DNA from 2 places in the Exiguobacterium sp. s102 genome. Region 1 is predicted to be linked to the other one. Evidence: predicted binding sites of a transcription regulator. Region 1 holds the regulator's gene; the other holds the start of a gene.
The links. Region 1 encodes LexA, which represses DNA repair genes until DNA is damaged. Its sites were predicted from a motif close to CGAACATATGTTCG; they were not measured.
Positions count from the first base shown of each region.

Region 2: a site for LexA is predicted at 4,448-4,461, ahead of uvrB (excinuclease ABC subunit UvrB). Genes of this name have one in related genera too.

Region 1 covers NZ_JACSML010000002.1:475,133-483,368, reverse strand. The annotation lists gene tkt (transketolase) at 1-900, opposite strand, end outside; gene KNQ02_RS07495 (DUF896 domain-containing protein) at 1,108-1,344, opposite strand; gene KNQ02_RS07490 (YneB family resolvase-like protein) at 1,458-2,111, opposite strand; gene yneA (cell division suppressor protein YneA) at 2,158-2,445, opposite strand; gene lexA (transcriptional repressor LexA) at 2,653-3,267, shown strand; gene KNQ02_RS07475 (metal-binding protein) at 3,298-3,771, shown strand; gene KNQ02_RS07470 (MIP/aquaporin family protein) at 3,950-4,651, shown strand; gene glpK (glycerol kinase GlpK) at 4,693-6,216, shown strand; gene dhaM (dihydroxyacetone kinase phosphoryl donor subunit DhaM) at 6,402-6,767, opposite strand; gene dhaL (dihydroxyacetone kinase subunit DhaL) at 6,760-7,362, opposite strand; gene dhaK (dihydroxyacetone kinase subunit DhaK) at 7,406-8,236, opposite strand, start outside.
Region 2 covers NZ_JACSML010000001.1:242,575-250,810, reverse strand. The annotation lists gene uvrA (excinuclease ABC subunit UvrA) at 1-2,426, opposite strand, end outside; gene uvrB (excinuclease ABC subunit UvrB) at 2,428-4,395, opposite strand; gene KNQ02_RS01135 (PDZ domain-containing protein) at 4,600-5,763, opposite strand; gene KNQ02_RS01130 (S41 family peptidase) at 5,783-7,201, opposite strand; gene KNQ02_RS01125 (murein hydrolase activator EnvC family protein) at 7,585-8,236, opposite strand, start outside.

The DNA of each region.
Region 1 (8,236 bases):
CAAGTCTTTGACTTCTTCCGGTACATAGAATTCTTCATGATCCCAAACGTAGCTTGCTTTCGTCAACTTGATTTCCGCATCGCCGAGTGGTGCACCGTGTGAAGCCGATTTCCCTGATTTGTTCGGCGAACCGAATCCGATAACCGTTTTGACTTCGATCAATGTCGGTTTTGTTGTTTCCGCTTTCGCCGCGTCGAGTGCTTTTGAAATCGAATCGATATCCGTTCCATCTTCAACACGGATGACTTGCCAGTTGTATGCTTCAAAACGTTGTTGGACGTTTTCAGAGAATGACTTGTCCAAGTCGCCATCTAACGAGATATCGTTTGAATCATACAGGACGACGAGTTTACCAAGACCTAAATGTCCTGCGAGTGAAGCCGCTTCTGCAGAGACACCTTCCATTAAGTCACCGTCTCCGCAAATGCCGTATGTGAAGTGATCGACGACGTTTAAGTCGTCACGGTTGTATTTCGCTTCGAGGTGACGTTCTGCCATCGCCATACCGACGGCCATCGCGATGCCTTGTCCGAGTGGACCAGTCGTCGCATCGACACCTGCTGTGTGACGGTATTCCGGGTGACCCGGTGTTTTTGAGTTCCATTGACGGAATGACTTCAAGTCATCCATCGCGAGGTCGTATCCTGATAAATGGAGGAGTGAGTAGAGAAGCATTGAACCGTGTCCTGCTGAAAGTACAAAACGGTCACGGTTAAACCATTCTGGATTTTTAGGGTTGTGGTTCATATGATCCGCCCATAATGTAAATGCCATCGGTGCTGCACCCATCGGCATTCCCGGGTGGCCCGAGTTCGCTTTTTGTACTGCATCAATTGATAAGGTACGAATCGTATTTACTGCTAATAATTCTACTGTTGTCATGTTCGTCAAAACAATCATCCTCTCTCTTTTTCACAAATTCTATATCATTTTAGCACACACAGAAATGTGATACAACTTTTCTAAATAGTATGTCACATTAAAATGAATGCGCTCTCTATTGCCCTTTACAAGCGACTTTCATGATACACATTACTGATTTTCCCATTAAAAAAGCTACCTCGCTCACGGATTGAGCGACGCAGCTTTCGTTCATACAAAACTTGCTTACTGTTTATTGCGTTCTTCTTCTTGTGCTTGCTTCAATTTTTCAGGCGTAACATCCGTTCCTTCTTCATCAACGATTTTGATGCCCATCATTTGATTTTTGAACGAACCACGAAATGCTTCTAAATAGGCCGTTCTTAATTCTTTTTGTTCCGCCGTCTCAGCTTCCGTTAACGGTTCGACTTTTGATTTATTGGCAAGTTCATTAATTCGATCGAGTTGTTCTTGTGATAACATAATATCCCTCTTTCTCTTTGACTCAACGCGGAGCACTTTAATAGTAACCTTACTGTAAAAGACCCGAAAAAAAAAAGCAAGTTTGTCGCGTCAAGATGACACAACACCTGCTTTCATTCATAAGACTGGACAACTTCTTTATATTCAAGATAACGCCGGTTGACCGTCGCTTTCGAAATATCATGCCCCATGCCGCGTAAGGTCGTCGCGATGTCAGCAAACGTCAAACCAAGTTCACGTAATCGAACGATTTCTTCAATCGGGACTTCCTTTCGACTGCGGCCGGCATTCTCGCCTTGCCGATTGAGATTTTGTTCGGGTCTAAAACCATTATCGACAGCCCGTCGCATGCCGCGTGCGATTTTTGCATTGTGGAGCTTACGCTGGTATTCCTCAACGAGTGAAACGATTTCGAGGACCATCGCTTCCGCATCTGCCAGTTTGTATTCACCGTCTGACTCCATCGTCATCAACTGGACATCATGTTTTTTGAACGTATGCAAAATCGCGATTTTGGCGTTTCCTCTTCCGATTCGTGTATCGTCCGTCACGAGCACCGCTTCCACCAGATGACGCGTTACATAATCAAGAACGGTCAACATCCCTTCTCGCTCTACATCATAGCCACTTTCTTTTTCGACGATGATATCTATGATTTCAAATCCTTTTGTTAAAGCGAGTCCCGACAGTTCTGCTCTTTGCCGCTCCAGTGAGCTCTCTTGTGCTTCTTTTTCCGTCGAGACGCGACAGTAGATTACTACTTTCATCGTACCTCACACCCCTGTTCGTTCATTCAACAACTTTTATATTCTGTCATTGTTGTGCGATTGGTACAACGATTTTGTCTTTCGAAATGACATGTTTTGTTTCGAGTTCATTGTTCTTGATCAGCCAGTCGATGTATTCCTGGTTCGTCATCGAACCATCATTGTAGACTTCTGCAACTTGTTCGACCGTTACGTTCTCATCGACCGTGACTGACGCCGTGAGTAATCGGTGGACCTTTTCATCCGGTCGTGGTGTTAAAAGAAAAAGAATGAAAGCAAAACTGAGCGTATAAAACAGAATTGAAAAGGCATGAGTACGAATAGAATGAATCATCATGAATCCCTCCAAATAGGTTATTAGAATAAATGTTCTCGGAACAATTGTTCGCATAATCTATAATAAACACAGAACCAGTGTTCGGTCAATACAAAAACATCGAACAATTGTTTGTACGCTCATTTGTTCTATGTTATAGTAATTCTAGAAACATATATTCCTAAATCCTAAAAAAAACCAATCCGGAAAGAGGTGGCAATTCGTATGCGGAAAATGTCTAAACGTCAACAAGAAATCCTTGACTACATCATCGCTGAAGTGAAGTTAAAGGGCTATCCACCTTCAGTTCGCGAAATTGGTGAAGCTGTTGGTCTTGCTTCAAGCTCAACGGTACACGGTCATTTGGATCGTCTAGAAAAACGTGGACTGATTCGCCGTGACCCGACGAAACCACGCGCGATTGAAATATTGCTTGATAAACCTGAAGAAATCAACGAAGCGATCGTCCATGTCCCCGTTATCGGCAAGGTAACTGCCGGACTTCCGATCACTGCGATTGAAAACATAGAAGAGCATTTCCCACTCCCTGCACATTATGTAGGAAATGAAACCGTCTTTATGTTGACGATTGATGGCGAATCGATGATTAATGCAGGTATTCTTGATGGCGATCGTGTTATCGTGCGTCAACAAAACACAGCAGAAAACGGGGAGATTGTCGTTGCGATGACCGAAGATAGTGAAGCGACAGTCAAACGGTTCTTCTTAGAAGATCAACAGGTACGTCTTCAACCAGAAAATGACTCGATGGACCCGATGTATTTCGATAACGTGTCGATTCTTGGCAAGGTCATCGGCGTTTACCGGACGATTCACTAAGAGAGGGACCAGCTAAGCTGGTCTTTTTTCATGCCTTCTGGAAATGTACATGATACGGTCAACTCCGTTGCCCTAACGGGATATGTTGTTTATTCGGTCGCAACGAACCAAACGGATTGGCTCCCGACCGCTGTCGGAATCGCCGTCGGGACCTTATGGCTTTCGCCCGACTTAGACTTAAAATCGGAACCTTACTATCGTTTTGGCCCTTTGCGTGTCCTTTGGATGCCATACGTTAAAATTATGCCGCACCGCTCCATCTGGTCGCATGGCTTAATCATCGGAGATGTCATCCGCCTACTCTACAGTGCCGCTTTATTGATTCCGCTACTCTTTTTAGCCTTCTATAGTGAAATCATCCAAGCAAGCACGGTCGACTCATTGATTGACGTCATGCCTGCTTTTATTATCGGTGTGATGACCGCAAGTACGATTCATATCATCCTTGATCATACGAGTAGTTGGTTCCGCCCTAAAAAGAAACGAAAAAAACGTCGATCCTGACTTTTTCCATTCAATCATGGAAAAAGTCTTTTTATTATCCAATTCTAATTTTTTTAAACCTAAATATTGAAAATTTCGATTCCTATATTTCAATTATTTGTATTGAAAACGTTATCAATTCGGGTTAGGTTTAAATAGAAAGGCATTATTCGCTTTAATCCAAAGGGAGGGTTTTTGCATGAGTAATTTTATTAGTGAGATGATGGGAACATTGATTCTCGTCCTACTCGGGGATGGCGTCGTCGCCGGTGTCGTTCTGAAGAAAACCAAGTCTGAAAATGGTGGCTGGATTGTCATCACGCTCGCTTGGGGTCTCGCCGTTATGACCGGTGTTTACGTCGCGGCATCCAGTGGTGCCCACTTGAACCCAGCGGTTACTTTGTCGCTCGCGCTCAATTCTGACTTACCGTGGGCAGATGTACCTATCTATATCGCTGCTCAACTTGTCGGAGCATTCCTTGGCGCAGTACTCGTTTGGCTTCATTACATGAAACATTTTGAAGCGACAGAAGATCAAGCCGCAAAACTCGGTGTCTTCGCGACAGGTCCAGCAATCCGTCATACGGGATCAAACTTAGTATCTGAGATCATCGGGACATTCGTTCTCGTCTTTGGTATCTTGGCGCTTGGAGCGAATACGTTTGCAGACGGACTCAATCCATTGATCGTCGGTCTCCTCGTAGTCGTCATCGGTCTTTCGCTCGGTGGTACGACGGGTTATGCAATCAACCCTGCCCGTGACCTTGGTCCACGTATCGCCCACGCGATCTTACCGATTCCGGGTAAGGGATCATCAGACTGGGGTTACTCATGGATTCCGATTGTCGGACCAATCATCGGAGGCGCAATCGCCGTCTTCATCTATCAACTGCTATTTTGATTGAGCATTAGGTATCTTAACTATTCAAGGGGGACTCACAGATGGAAAACAAGTATATTTTAGCACTCGACCAAGGAACGACAAGCTCACGCGCCATCATTTTCGATCATGATGGTCAAATCGTCAACTCTGCTCAACGTGAATTCAAACAATACTTCCCACAACCAGGCTGGGTCGAGCATGATGCAAATGAAATCTGGGGTTCGATTTTAGCAGTCATGGCGGATGCACTCGGAACGGCTGACATCAAACCGAGTCAAATCGCGAGCATCGGAATCACGAACCAACGTGAAACGACAGTCGTCTGGAACAAGGAAACGGGAAAACCAGTTTATCATGCCCTTGTCTGGCAATCGCGTCAAACGGCCGACATTTGTGATGAGCTAAAAGAACAAGGACTCAATCAAAAATTCCGCGATAAAACTGGCTTACTCATCGATGCCTACTTCTCAGGAACAAAAGTCAAATGGATTCTAGATAACGTCGATGGTGCACGTGAGCAAGCAGAGAACGGGGAACTGCTCTTCGGTACAATCGATACGTGGCTCGTCTGGAAGCTCTCAGGTGGAAAAACACATATCACAGACTACACGAATGCCTCACGGACACTCATGTACAACATTTACGAACAACAATGGGATGACGAGTTACTTGAAATCCTGACAGTCCCTAAATCGATGTTGCCAGAAGTCCGTCAATCAAGTGAAGTCTATGACAACACAGTCCCGTATCACTTCTTCGGCTTCGAAGTTCCAATCGCCGGCATCGCCGGTGACCAACAAGCTGCCTTGTTCGGTCAAACGTGCTTTGAACCGGGCGAAGGGAAAAACACATACGGTACAGGTTGCTTCATGTTGATGAATACGGGCGAAAAAGCCGTTTCTTCAGACCACGGACTCTTGACGACGATCGCTTGGGGCGTCGACGGCAAAGTGGAATACGCACTCGAAGGTTCAATCTTCGTTGCCGGTTCTGCAATCCAGTGGTTGCGTGACGGTCTCCGAATGTTGAAAAATGCAAAAGACTCAGAAGGCTACGCTTTGAAAGTCGATTCAACAGACGGCGTCTACGTCGTTCCTGCTTTCGTTGGTCTTGGTGCACCGTACTGGGATAGCGACGTTCGCGGTGCCATCTTCGGATTGACACGCGGGACGGAAAAAGAGCACTTTGTCCGCGCAACACTCGAGTCACTCGCTTACCAAACTCGCGACGTCTTGACAGCGATGCAGCAAGATTCCGGCATCGAACTGAAAACGTTACGCGTCGACGGTGGTGCCGTTGCCAACGACTTCTTGATGCAATTCCAATCGGATATTCTCGGTGTTCCAGTTGACCGCCCGGAAATCAATGAGACGACGGCACTCGGTGCAGCCTACCTCGCTGGACTCGCTGTCGGCTATTGGAAAGATAAAGCTGAAATCAAAAAGCAGTGGAAACTCAACCATCAATTCACACCTGAAATGAAAGAAGACGATCGCGAAAAACGTTATGCCGGATGGCAAAAAGCGGTCGAAGCGACAATGGCATTCACACCGAACAAAAAAGCAGCCAACGCAAACGTCTAATCGAACAACGATGACTTTTGCACCACTCTATTAAAAAGAAGCGATTTCGATATCACTCGAAATCGCTTCTTTTTTTGTCTTTGACCTCTTAATTCATACAACTTCTCAATCCACACCAAAGAACTCCCCTCTAAGCGAACAGGCAGATACCTGACTTAGAAGGGAGACGGTCTTACGCGAATCATTTAGGCGAATTCATTTTTCAATCCGTCAACGACTTCAGTCAGTGACTTCGATTGACCACTTAAAACAGCCGCGAGGAATGCCCCTTCGACGAGCGGCGCCTCGACAAATTGGACCGTTTTATCACCGCTATACAGTTCAAGGGCCAACTCCGTATTCATTGTTGCAGAACCGATATCCGTCAAGATGACACCGTCATCGTCGAGCGCATTCAACGTCTCTTCAATGCGCGAAGCATCTGTCCCGATGCTTCCATCCGCTAAACCGGCCGCTAGCAGGATTGGTGTATCCGGTGCCATTTCGGCAAGCAGTTCCTTTAGACCAGTCGCCAGTTTTTCACTGTGTGAAACGAGAATTACATTAACCATGTAGCACCTCCACGATTTCTTGTAACAAGAGTGCACTCGATAAAGAACCTGGATCTTGCACGCCGACTGTCGCGTCTCCAAAGTAGGAAGCCCGCCCTTTCGTCGCGACACGTTCTTTTGTATCACGGAGCGCTTGTTCGAGTGCAGCGTTTAAATCCGCCTCTTTGCTCAAGGCCTCATGGAAAGGTGTCCAAATGTCGACCATTGTTTTCTGACCGAATTCAGACTTTCCACGCATCTTGATGCCTTCCGTCGCTTCAACAAAAGCTTGTGCCAGTTCTTGCCCTTCCACTTCTTTTTTCCCTTTAAAGGCTCCGGCGAACTTGACGAACGCTGTTCCGTATAACGGACCAGACGCCCCACCGACCGTCTTGATTAACGTCATCCCAACTTGTTTTGACAAATCACCTAAATCTTCATACTCACCATGTGCTTCTAGTTCTTTTTGGACGGCTTGAAAACCACGTGACATGTTAATCCCGTGATCACCGTCGCCGATTTCACGATCAAGATCGGTCAGTTCATCTTTATGGGCTTCAATCTGTGCTGCTGCCTTCAGTAAGCTTTCACGAAACTGTTCTGTCGTTAACTTCATTTCAATCCACCTCTTCTATTTCTTTTAAAAATTTTTAGTTTGATTAAAAACCGATTGCATTCGTTTTTGCGTCAAGGTAACCGACGAGCTCGTCGTCGACCGGAAGTAACGTAATCGAGAAACCGTGCATCTCAAGCGATGTCATATAGTTTCCAATGTATGGACGGACGATGTCGTAGCCTTTTGCTCGTAATTGTTCCGCGACATACTTGTAGGTGATGTAGAGTTCCGATTCCGGCGTTCCACCCATACCATTGACCATGACAGCGACTTTTTTGTCTGTTACTTCTGCTGTCAGTCGGTCGAGCAGTTCCGTGACGATTGCTTCAACGGACGCAACCGGTTTCCGGTCGATTCCTTTTTCACCATGGATTCCAATTCCGATTTCCATCTCATCTTCATGTAAGTCGAAACCAGGTTTTCCGCTTTCCGGCATGTAACACGGTGAAAGTGCCATCCCAATCGAACGCACGCTTCCGATGACTTTCTCGGCAATTGCTTTGACTTCAGCAAGCGACTTGCCTTCCGCCGCTGCCGCACCAGCAATTTTATGGACAAAGACTGTACCCGCGACACCGCGGCGATCTTCTTCTTTTTTGATGGCGATGTCATCCTTTACGACAACCGTCTCGACTTCGATATCTTCAAGTTCTGCCAGTTCCTTCGCCATATCAAAGTTCATGACGTCCCCGGAATAGTTTTTAACGACGAGAAGTACGCCTTTACCAGCGTCTGCTGCCTTGATCCCTTCAAGGACCATATCTGGTGTCGGCGAGGTGAAGACCTCTCCACAAACTGCTGCAGCTAACATCCCGTCACCAATGAAACCAGCATGGGCTGGCTCATGCCCACTGCCGCCACCCGAAACGAGGGC
Region 2 (8,236 bases), on a different contig from region 1:
CTGATTTTCGGAATTTTTTCGAAGAACTCGAGTCCCTCTTCGACTGTCATCGCAAGAACGTCCGAAATCGTTTTACCTTTATATTTTACTTCGAGCGTCTCGCGGTTATACCGTTTCCCGTGACAGACTTCACACGGAACGTAAACGTCCGGCAAGAAATGCATCTCGATTTTAATGATCCCGTCTCCGCGACACGCTTCACACCGGCCACCTTTGATGTTGAAACTGAAGCGTCCTTTTTTATAGCCGCGTAACTTCGCTTCGTTCGTCGAAGCGAAAACATCACGAATGTCGTCAAAGACACCGGTATATGTCGCCGGGTTCGAACGTGGCGTCCGACCGATCGGGGATTGGTCGATGTCGATGACTTTATCGATTTGGTCGAGTCCTGTGATGCCTTTATGCGCTCCCGGCTTTTCTTTTGCCCGGTTCATCTCATGTGCAATCGTCTTATAGAGAATTTCATTAATCAATGTCGACTTCCCGGAACCTGATACTCCGGTCACGGCAACAAACAAGCCGAGCGGGATGTCGACGTCGACATTTTTTAAGTTATTTTCTGACGCTTTTTTAATTCGTAACGCCCGTCCGTCCGGTTGTTTCCGTTCAGTCGGCACAGGAATGAACTTCTTCCCCGACAAATATTGTCCGGTCAGTGAATTCGCGTCGTTCATTAATTCTTCCGGTCGACCGGCCGCTGTGACGAAGCCGCCGTGATCACCGGCACCGGGTCCGATATCAATCAAATAATCCGCTGCCATCATCGTGTCTTCATCATGTTCGACGACGATCAACGTATTTCCGAGATCGCGCATTGTTTTCAGCGTACTGATCAATCGGTCGTTATCACGTTGGTGTAAGCCGATTGACGGTTCGTCAAGGACATAGAGGACACCTGTCAGACGGGAGCCGATTTGTGTCGCGAGACGAATCCGTTGCGCTTCCCCACCGGACAATGTGCCGGCAGCACGGGAAATCGTCAAATAATCGAGACCGACGTTTTCTAAGAACGACGACCGTTCATGAATCTCGCGGACGATCATCCGCGAAATCGTTTGATCTTTTTCCGATAGTTTCGCCGGTAACTCTTCAAACCAGATGACGGCTTGCTTGACTGACATCTTCGTCACTTCTCCGATGTGGATACCGGATACTTTGACAGCAAGCGATTCGCGTTTCAGACGATGCCCTTTACAAGTCGGACATGCTTTTTTCGCCATATATCCTTCCATCTGTTCGCGGATGTAATCCGACGACGTCTCCTTGTAGCGACGTTGCAAGTTATTCAAGACACCTTCAAAGAACAGATCCGTGTTGCGGACCATGCCAAAGTCATTTTCATAACGGAAGTGAATTTCTTCTTTCGAGCTGCCGTTTAAAATGATGTCGCGTTGTTCGTCTGACAACTGTTCGAACGGCGTATCCATGTCGATTTTAAAGTGCTCACAGACTGCTTTGAGCAATTGCGGATAATATTGTGAGCTCGTTGGTTCCCACGCGACGATTGCCCCTTCGTTGAGTGACTTGTCTGCATGCGGTACGACAAGATCGACATCGACTTCAAGTTTCGTCCCGAGTCCGTCACATGAGGCACAGGCCCCGAATGGCGAATTGAACGAGAACATCCGCGGTTCGAGTTCTCCGATTGAGAAACCACAAATGGGACACGCATGATGCTCACTGAAAAGGAGCTCATTGCCATCCATCGTATCGACGATGACACGTCCCTCCGCGAGGCGAAGTGCTGTTTCGAGTGAGTCGGCGAGCCGTGATTCGACGTCCGGTCGGACGACGACACGGTCGACGACGACTTCAATCGAGTGTTTCTTGTTTTTTTCGAGTGCGATGTCATCCGTTAAATCAATCGTATCGCCATTGACACGGACACGAACGAAGCCCTCTTTTTTCAAATCTTCAAAGACTTTGACATGCGCCCCTTTTCGTCCGGAAACAATCGGTGCCAAAATCTGCAACCGCGACCGCTCAGGTAACTCCATCACTTGGTCGACCATCTGACTGATCGTTTGACTCGAGATCTCAATCCCGTGGTTCGGACAGATCGGTTTGCCGATTCGCGCATACAGCAGACGGAGGTAATCATAAATCTCCGTCACCGTCCCGACAGTCGAGCGGGGGTTTTTACTCGTCGTTTTTTGATCGATCGAAATTGCCGGACTAAGTCCCTCAATCGCATCGACGTCCGGTTTATCCATCTGCCCTAAAAACTGGCGTGCATAAGCGGAGAGGCTTTCGACATAACGTCGTTGCCCTTCCGCATAAATCGTATCGAACGCGAGTGATGACTTACCGGATCCCGATAAGCCCGTCAAGACGACGAGCTGATCGCGCGGGATTTCGACATCGATGTTTTGGAGGTTATTGACGCGAGCGCCTTTGATGATAATCTTGTTTTTCTTGTCTCCCAACTTAGGCACCTGCTTTCAATTCTAATATAAGATCTCGAAGCTCTGCTGCGCGCTCGAATTGCATGTCTTTCGCTGCTTGTCGCATCTCTTGATCCAACTGTTCGAGTAGCGTTTCGCGCTCCGGTTTTTTCAGTTTATTGAATTTCTCCAGTTTTTCGACCGTATCATCACTTTCAATCGTCGTACTGATGACACCGCGAACGTCTTTTTGAATCGTTTTCGGCGTAATGCCGTGTTCTTTATTGAACGCGAGCTGAATGTTGCGCCGACGTTCCGTCTCATCCATTGCCCGTTGCATCGAATCCGTAATCTTGTCTGCAAACAGGACGACGTGCCCTTCCGAGTTCCGGGCCGCCCGTCCGATCGTCTGAATCAATGATCGCTCGGACCGTAAGAAACCTTCTTTATCCGCATCGAGAATCGTCACGAGCGACACTTCCGGAATATCGAGTCCTTCACGAAGCAGATTGATCCCGACGAGTACGTCATACTTACCAAGCCGCAGATCGCGAATGATTTCAATCCGTTCGAGCGTCTTGATTTCCGAGTGCATGTAGTTGACCTTGACACCGTTCTCTTTTAAATAATCGGTCAAGTCTTCCGACATTTTTTTCGTCAATGTCGTCACGAGAACCCGTTCATTTTTCGCAACGCGGTCCCGGATGTTGTCCATCAAGTAATCGATTTGACCCGTGATCGGATGAATCTCGATCGTCGGATCGACGAGTCCTGTCGGACGAATGATTTGTTCGACCATCTCTTTTGAGTGCTCAAGCTCATAAGGTCCCGGCGTCGCTGAGATATAAATTGCTTGACTGACCTTCTCTTCAAACTCTTCAAAACGAAGCGGCCGGTTATCTTTCGCTGACGGCAAACGGAAACCATGCTCGACGAGGACTTGTTTCCGCGCCTGGTCACCGTTATACATCCCGCGGATTTGCGGTAACGTGACGTGCGACTCATCGGCGACGAGCAAGAAGTCTTTCGGGAAGTAATCGATGAGCGTATACGGCGTTGATCCTTCCGGCATCAGGTTTAAATGACGGGAGTAGTTTTCGATTCCTGAGCAGTAACCCATTTCACGCATCATCTCGAGATCGTAGTTCGTCCGCTGCTCAAGACGTTGTGCCTCGAGTAACATCCCGTCTTCACGCATCTTCGCGAGTTGCGTCTCAAGTTCGACTTCGATGTTCGCGATTGCTTTTTGAAGACGTGTGTCCCCCGTCACGAAGTGGGACGCCGGGAAGATTGAGATATGTTCACGGTCGGCGATGATTTCACCTGTCAACGGATCCATGTCGCGAATCCGTTCGATTTCGTCACCAAAAAATTCGACACGGACACATTGTTCGTCTCGTGACGCCGGGAAAATCTCGACGACATCACCACGGACACGAAACCGCCCGCGCTGGAAGTCGATGTCATTTCGTTCATATTGAATGTCAATCAAACGACGGAGCATCTCGTTACGCCCCATCTCATTGCCGACACGAAGCGATAACACATGATTATTGTACTCTTCCGGGTTACCGAGACCGTAGATACACGAGACGGACGCAACGATCAAGACGTCATCTCGCTCAAACAAGGAAGATGTCGCCGAGTGACGGAGTTTATCAATCTCATCGTTGATGGACGAGTCTTTTTCGATGAACGTGTCCGTCGACGGGACATACGCTTCCGGTTGATAGTAATCATAAAAGCTGACGAAGTACTCGACCGCGTTGTTCGGGAAAAATTCTTTGAACTCCGAGTACAGTTGCCCGGCCAGTGTTTTATTATGCGCCAGGACTAACGTCGGCTTTTTAATCTCTTTGATGACGTTCGAGACGGTGAACGTCTTACCGGTTCCGGTCGCTCCGAGCAACGTTTGATGCCGCTCGCCGTTCTTGACGCCGGTGACCAATTGTTTAATGGCAGCCGGCTGATCGCCGCCTGGTTCAAATGGTGACACTAACTCAAAATCCATCGCTAACTTCCCCCTCATTCCGTAAAAAATCTATCTTTATTGTATCACTTTACGAACAAACATTCGATTATGAAGTGCTCCTTCTAGGAAGTTACCCGTTTTTCCAAAAAAGAAAAAGTCCCAGTACGGATTATCTCTGAAAAAGATAAAGTTCACTCAAGAAACAACAACATCCCCTACCACTCACGTGATAGAGGATGTTCATTATTGAAGCGTTCGAATTTTCGTCCGGCGATTCCCCGGCTCACTGACGAACATGATGCCGAGTTCATGATGATCTTGTTCATAAAAAGCCCGTTGTGCAAACCGAACATCTCCATTATGATTCATCACTTCGAGACGTAAGTATGGTTTATGCTTTTGAATCGCTTCATAGAAGCTCGTCTCGGAATCAACAAAATCACCGTTGACCTTATAGATGGCTTCTCCGGGTACGAGCCCCATTTCTGATGCCGGTAATCCAGGGAACGTCCCCAGGATGACGACACCCCGTTTTCCATTGAGGAAAATCGGCGTCGCTGAACGATTCAAACGTTTGACCCGTTGGTGCAAGATGATGTGCAAGACGAGCAGGAGCGGTAGACCGAATAACCATTCTTCCCGGTTCGTCACGTACGCACCAAGTGTCAACAAGACCGCGAGTAACAATGTGATGACGCGACCCCGAATCAATGGACGCATCAACTCAGCCGGCAATTTTCCTGTGAACAGAAAACTGAAACCGAGCGGGAAAAAGAGCACGAGCGGGACGTACTCCGGAAAAGCGAACCGCGGAAACCATTCCTCGAGACTACTGCCTGGAACAATGACGAGCAACGGAATCAACCACAGTTTGTTCGCGGACAACCCACCGATGAAACGCCCCCGCTTCGATAAGACGAGTGATGGGGACAACTGCTTTTGACCGCGCCACGCGACGAGCGCCAATTCTGCCAGCAGCGTCAAGCTCGCAAGCAACAGCAACGTCGTCGCGTCGACCTCTTTAATCCCGTCCATCCGTTCATCCGTCACGAACCACCCGATAAGTGCCAAAACGCTGAGCGGCCAAAGCGGCAAGTTAAACCGGACGACGCCAATCACTAATGTCACGGCAGCGAGCGCCGTAAAGGCGACAATGAAGACCGGGCTGACGGTCACCTGTAAACTCAAACTGATTGCAGATAAGACAATCCCGACGAGCAGACCGGGCAGTAATGTCTCAAAAATGTCGGTCCGTTGATCGCGTGATTTCGAGCGGAACAAGTTCCGTTCTCGCCTGACGCGACGAATACCGATTACAACACTGACTAGAATGGCTAACCACAGGATTGGACTAGCGATAAGACTAATCACTGTCCAACCGATTCCATCGAATAATTCCACGCCCATTCAGACCTCTTTCCGTGATTTATTCAGCAGCAACTTCAAGTGCCTTGATGCGTTGTACATCATTTTTCGAGTCTTCTAACTTTTTCAAGAGACGTGTCTCCATCTCGGAAGCCGTCACCGGGTCAATCTTACCCGTGACTTCGAGCTTGGCATCTTTTTGAAGTTGTTCGACTGCTTGTTTCATCGTGTCGCCATAATACCCATCCTGCCCTTTCGGATCGTAACCGATCGCTTCGAGCACGAGATGTGCATTTTCGACAGTTTTTCCATAGTCCCCGACATTGAGCGCTTTGTCATCCGTCAATATTTTCGTGACATTGAAATACGCGGGTTGTTTGACTTCAACGGTCGGTTTAACTCCTTTTTTGTGAATCCAGTTCCCATCTGGCGTCAACCATTTGTTCGTTGTCAGCTTCAGGTCACTGCCATCTTTTAAGTCATACGCACTTTGGACGATCCCTTTACCGAATGACTTTGTACCGACGACTTCTGCACCGGCGCCTTCTTTCAGACCGGCGGCTAAAATTTCTGACGCTGACGCGGAACCGCTATCTTCCAACACGACGATGTTATAAGGTTTCTTCGCGTCCGCCTTCCCGAATTCCTGCGTCCGGTCGCCTTTATTGTCTTCGACCTGGAAAATCGATGTATCTTTCGGAATGAATGGCGCAATCATTTTCGAAACTGCCGTCAACAGTCCGCCCGGGTTTCCCCGGACGTCAATGACGAGTCCATCGATATTCTTCGCTTCGAGAGCAGCGAGTTGCTTTTCGAACTCTTCTGCAGTCGGGTCAGAGAACTGAGTCACTTGGAGTACACCAATCGTTTTCCCGTTCACTTGTTCTGTTTCCGAATAAACGGTCTCAATCGGAATCGTATCGCGTTCAATCGTGATTTTCATCGGGTCTTGTCCCCCGCGTTGAATCGTCAAGACGACTTCCGTCCCTTTTTCACCACGAATCTTTTTGACAGCTTGATCCGTCTTTTGACCTTTCGTCGACTTGCCATCGATTTCTATAATGACGTCACCCGGCTTGATTCCTGCTTTTTCAGCGGGTGCCCCTTTAATCGGAGCGACGATGACAATTGCCTCACCCTTTTGCTCCAGTGTCGCGCCAATTCCTTCAAACGATGAAGACAGATTCGTGTTGAACGACGCCGTTTCCGATTCATCCATGTAGACCGAGTAGGGATCGTCAAGCACTTCCGTCATCCCACTGAGTGCTCCTTCAAGCAATTCTTGATCCGTGACATCTTCTAGGTAATACTGTGAAATCATCTGGCGGACTTGATCAACCTTTTTCCAGTCCCCCGATTCGCCCGATGAACTGGTCGTCACCGTGTCGGTACCACCTGTTGCTAACATACCGACTGCGCCTGCCCCTAGGCCAAGTCCGAATGTACTGACTGCTATGACTGCCGTTGTAGATTTTTTCACGCTTGATTCCTCGTTTCCGGTGTAAACCTGCTATTTTTTTCAGTATAGCAAAAAAAGATAGGTTACCCTATCTTTTCAACGTGTAGACAAATTCTTATAGAGAGTGAACAGGAGATATCGAGAGACAATCCGTTCGGGCTTTCCGTCACGATATTACCTAAAAAGCGTCACGTTTCGTTGACTCCTACGGGAGAAGTGCGTTGTTAACGCACTATCAGAGACAGGCAAGACCCTGCTCGTTGTCCGCTAGGATCCAAGGAGCAACGGCTTGCGCCTCGCCCGAGGAAAGCAACGAAAAAGACGCTTGATCTCCCGATAGCACGTTGTCTACAGTCTGAAAAAAATAGGTTACCCTATCTTTTCGCTAAAGAGCTATAGGTCAATCAAAAGATGTACGGGGCTGGATCGACCGCGTTCGGTTGTCCGACCGCCCACTCCCCTTGATGAATCTCAAAGTGAAGATGAGGACCAGTCGACCAGCCTGTCGAACCTAACTTTCCGATGACCGTCCCCGGCATGATCGTTTGCCCTGCCTCCACGGCGACGGAATCAAGATGTCCGTAAACCGTCGTCCAGACTTTCCCGTCGATCAGATGGGTGATCATCACGACATTCCCGTATCCTGTCGCACTTCCGGCGCGCAGGACGATACCACCTGCCGCCGCCTGAATCGGTGTTCCTTTAGCATTGACGAGATCGATGCCTGTATGAATCTCCGACTTGCCGGTCAACGGATTGTTCCGTGGACCGAACGGGCTGGACACGTAACCGGAGACAGGTAATTGAAATGGCTTTGCATGATCCGTCGCAGATGGTACCGGCTGCGTTTTCGTCGTTGGCGATGCCGCGCGGTCCGCCGCCTGCGTGTCGTCCGCTTCCGCTTGCTCACGTTTCGCTGCCTCGATACGGGCGAGACGTTCTGCTTCCGCCTTTATCTTTGCTTGTTCAGCGGCACGCGCTGCTTCTTCGAGTTCCGTCAGTTGCGTGCTAATCAATTGTTGCTGATCCGCTAAGATTTGGGCTTCTTCCGCCTTC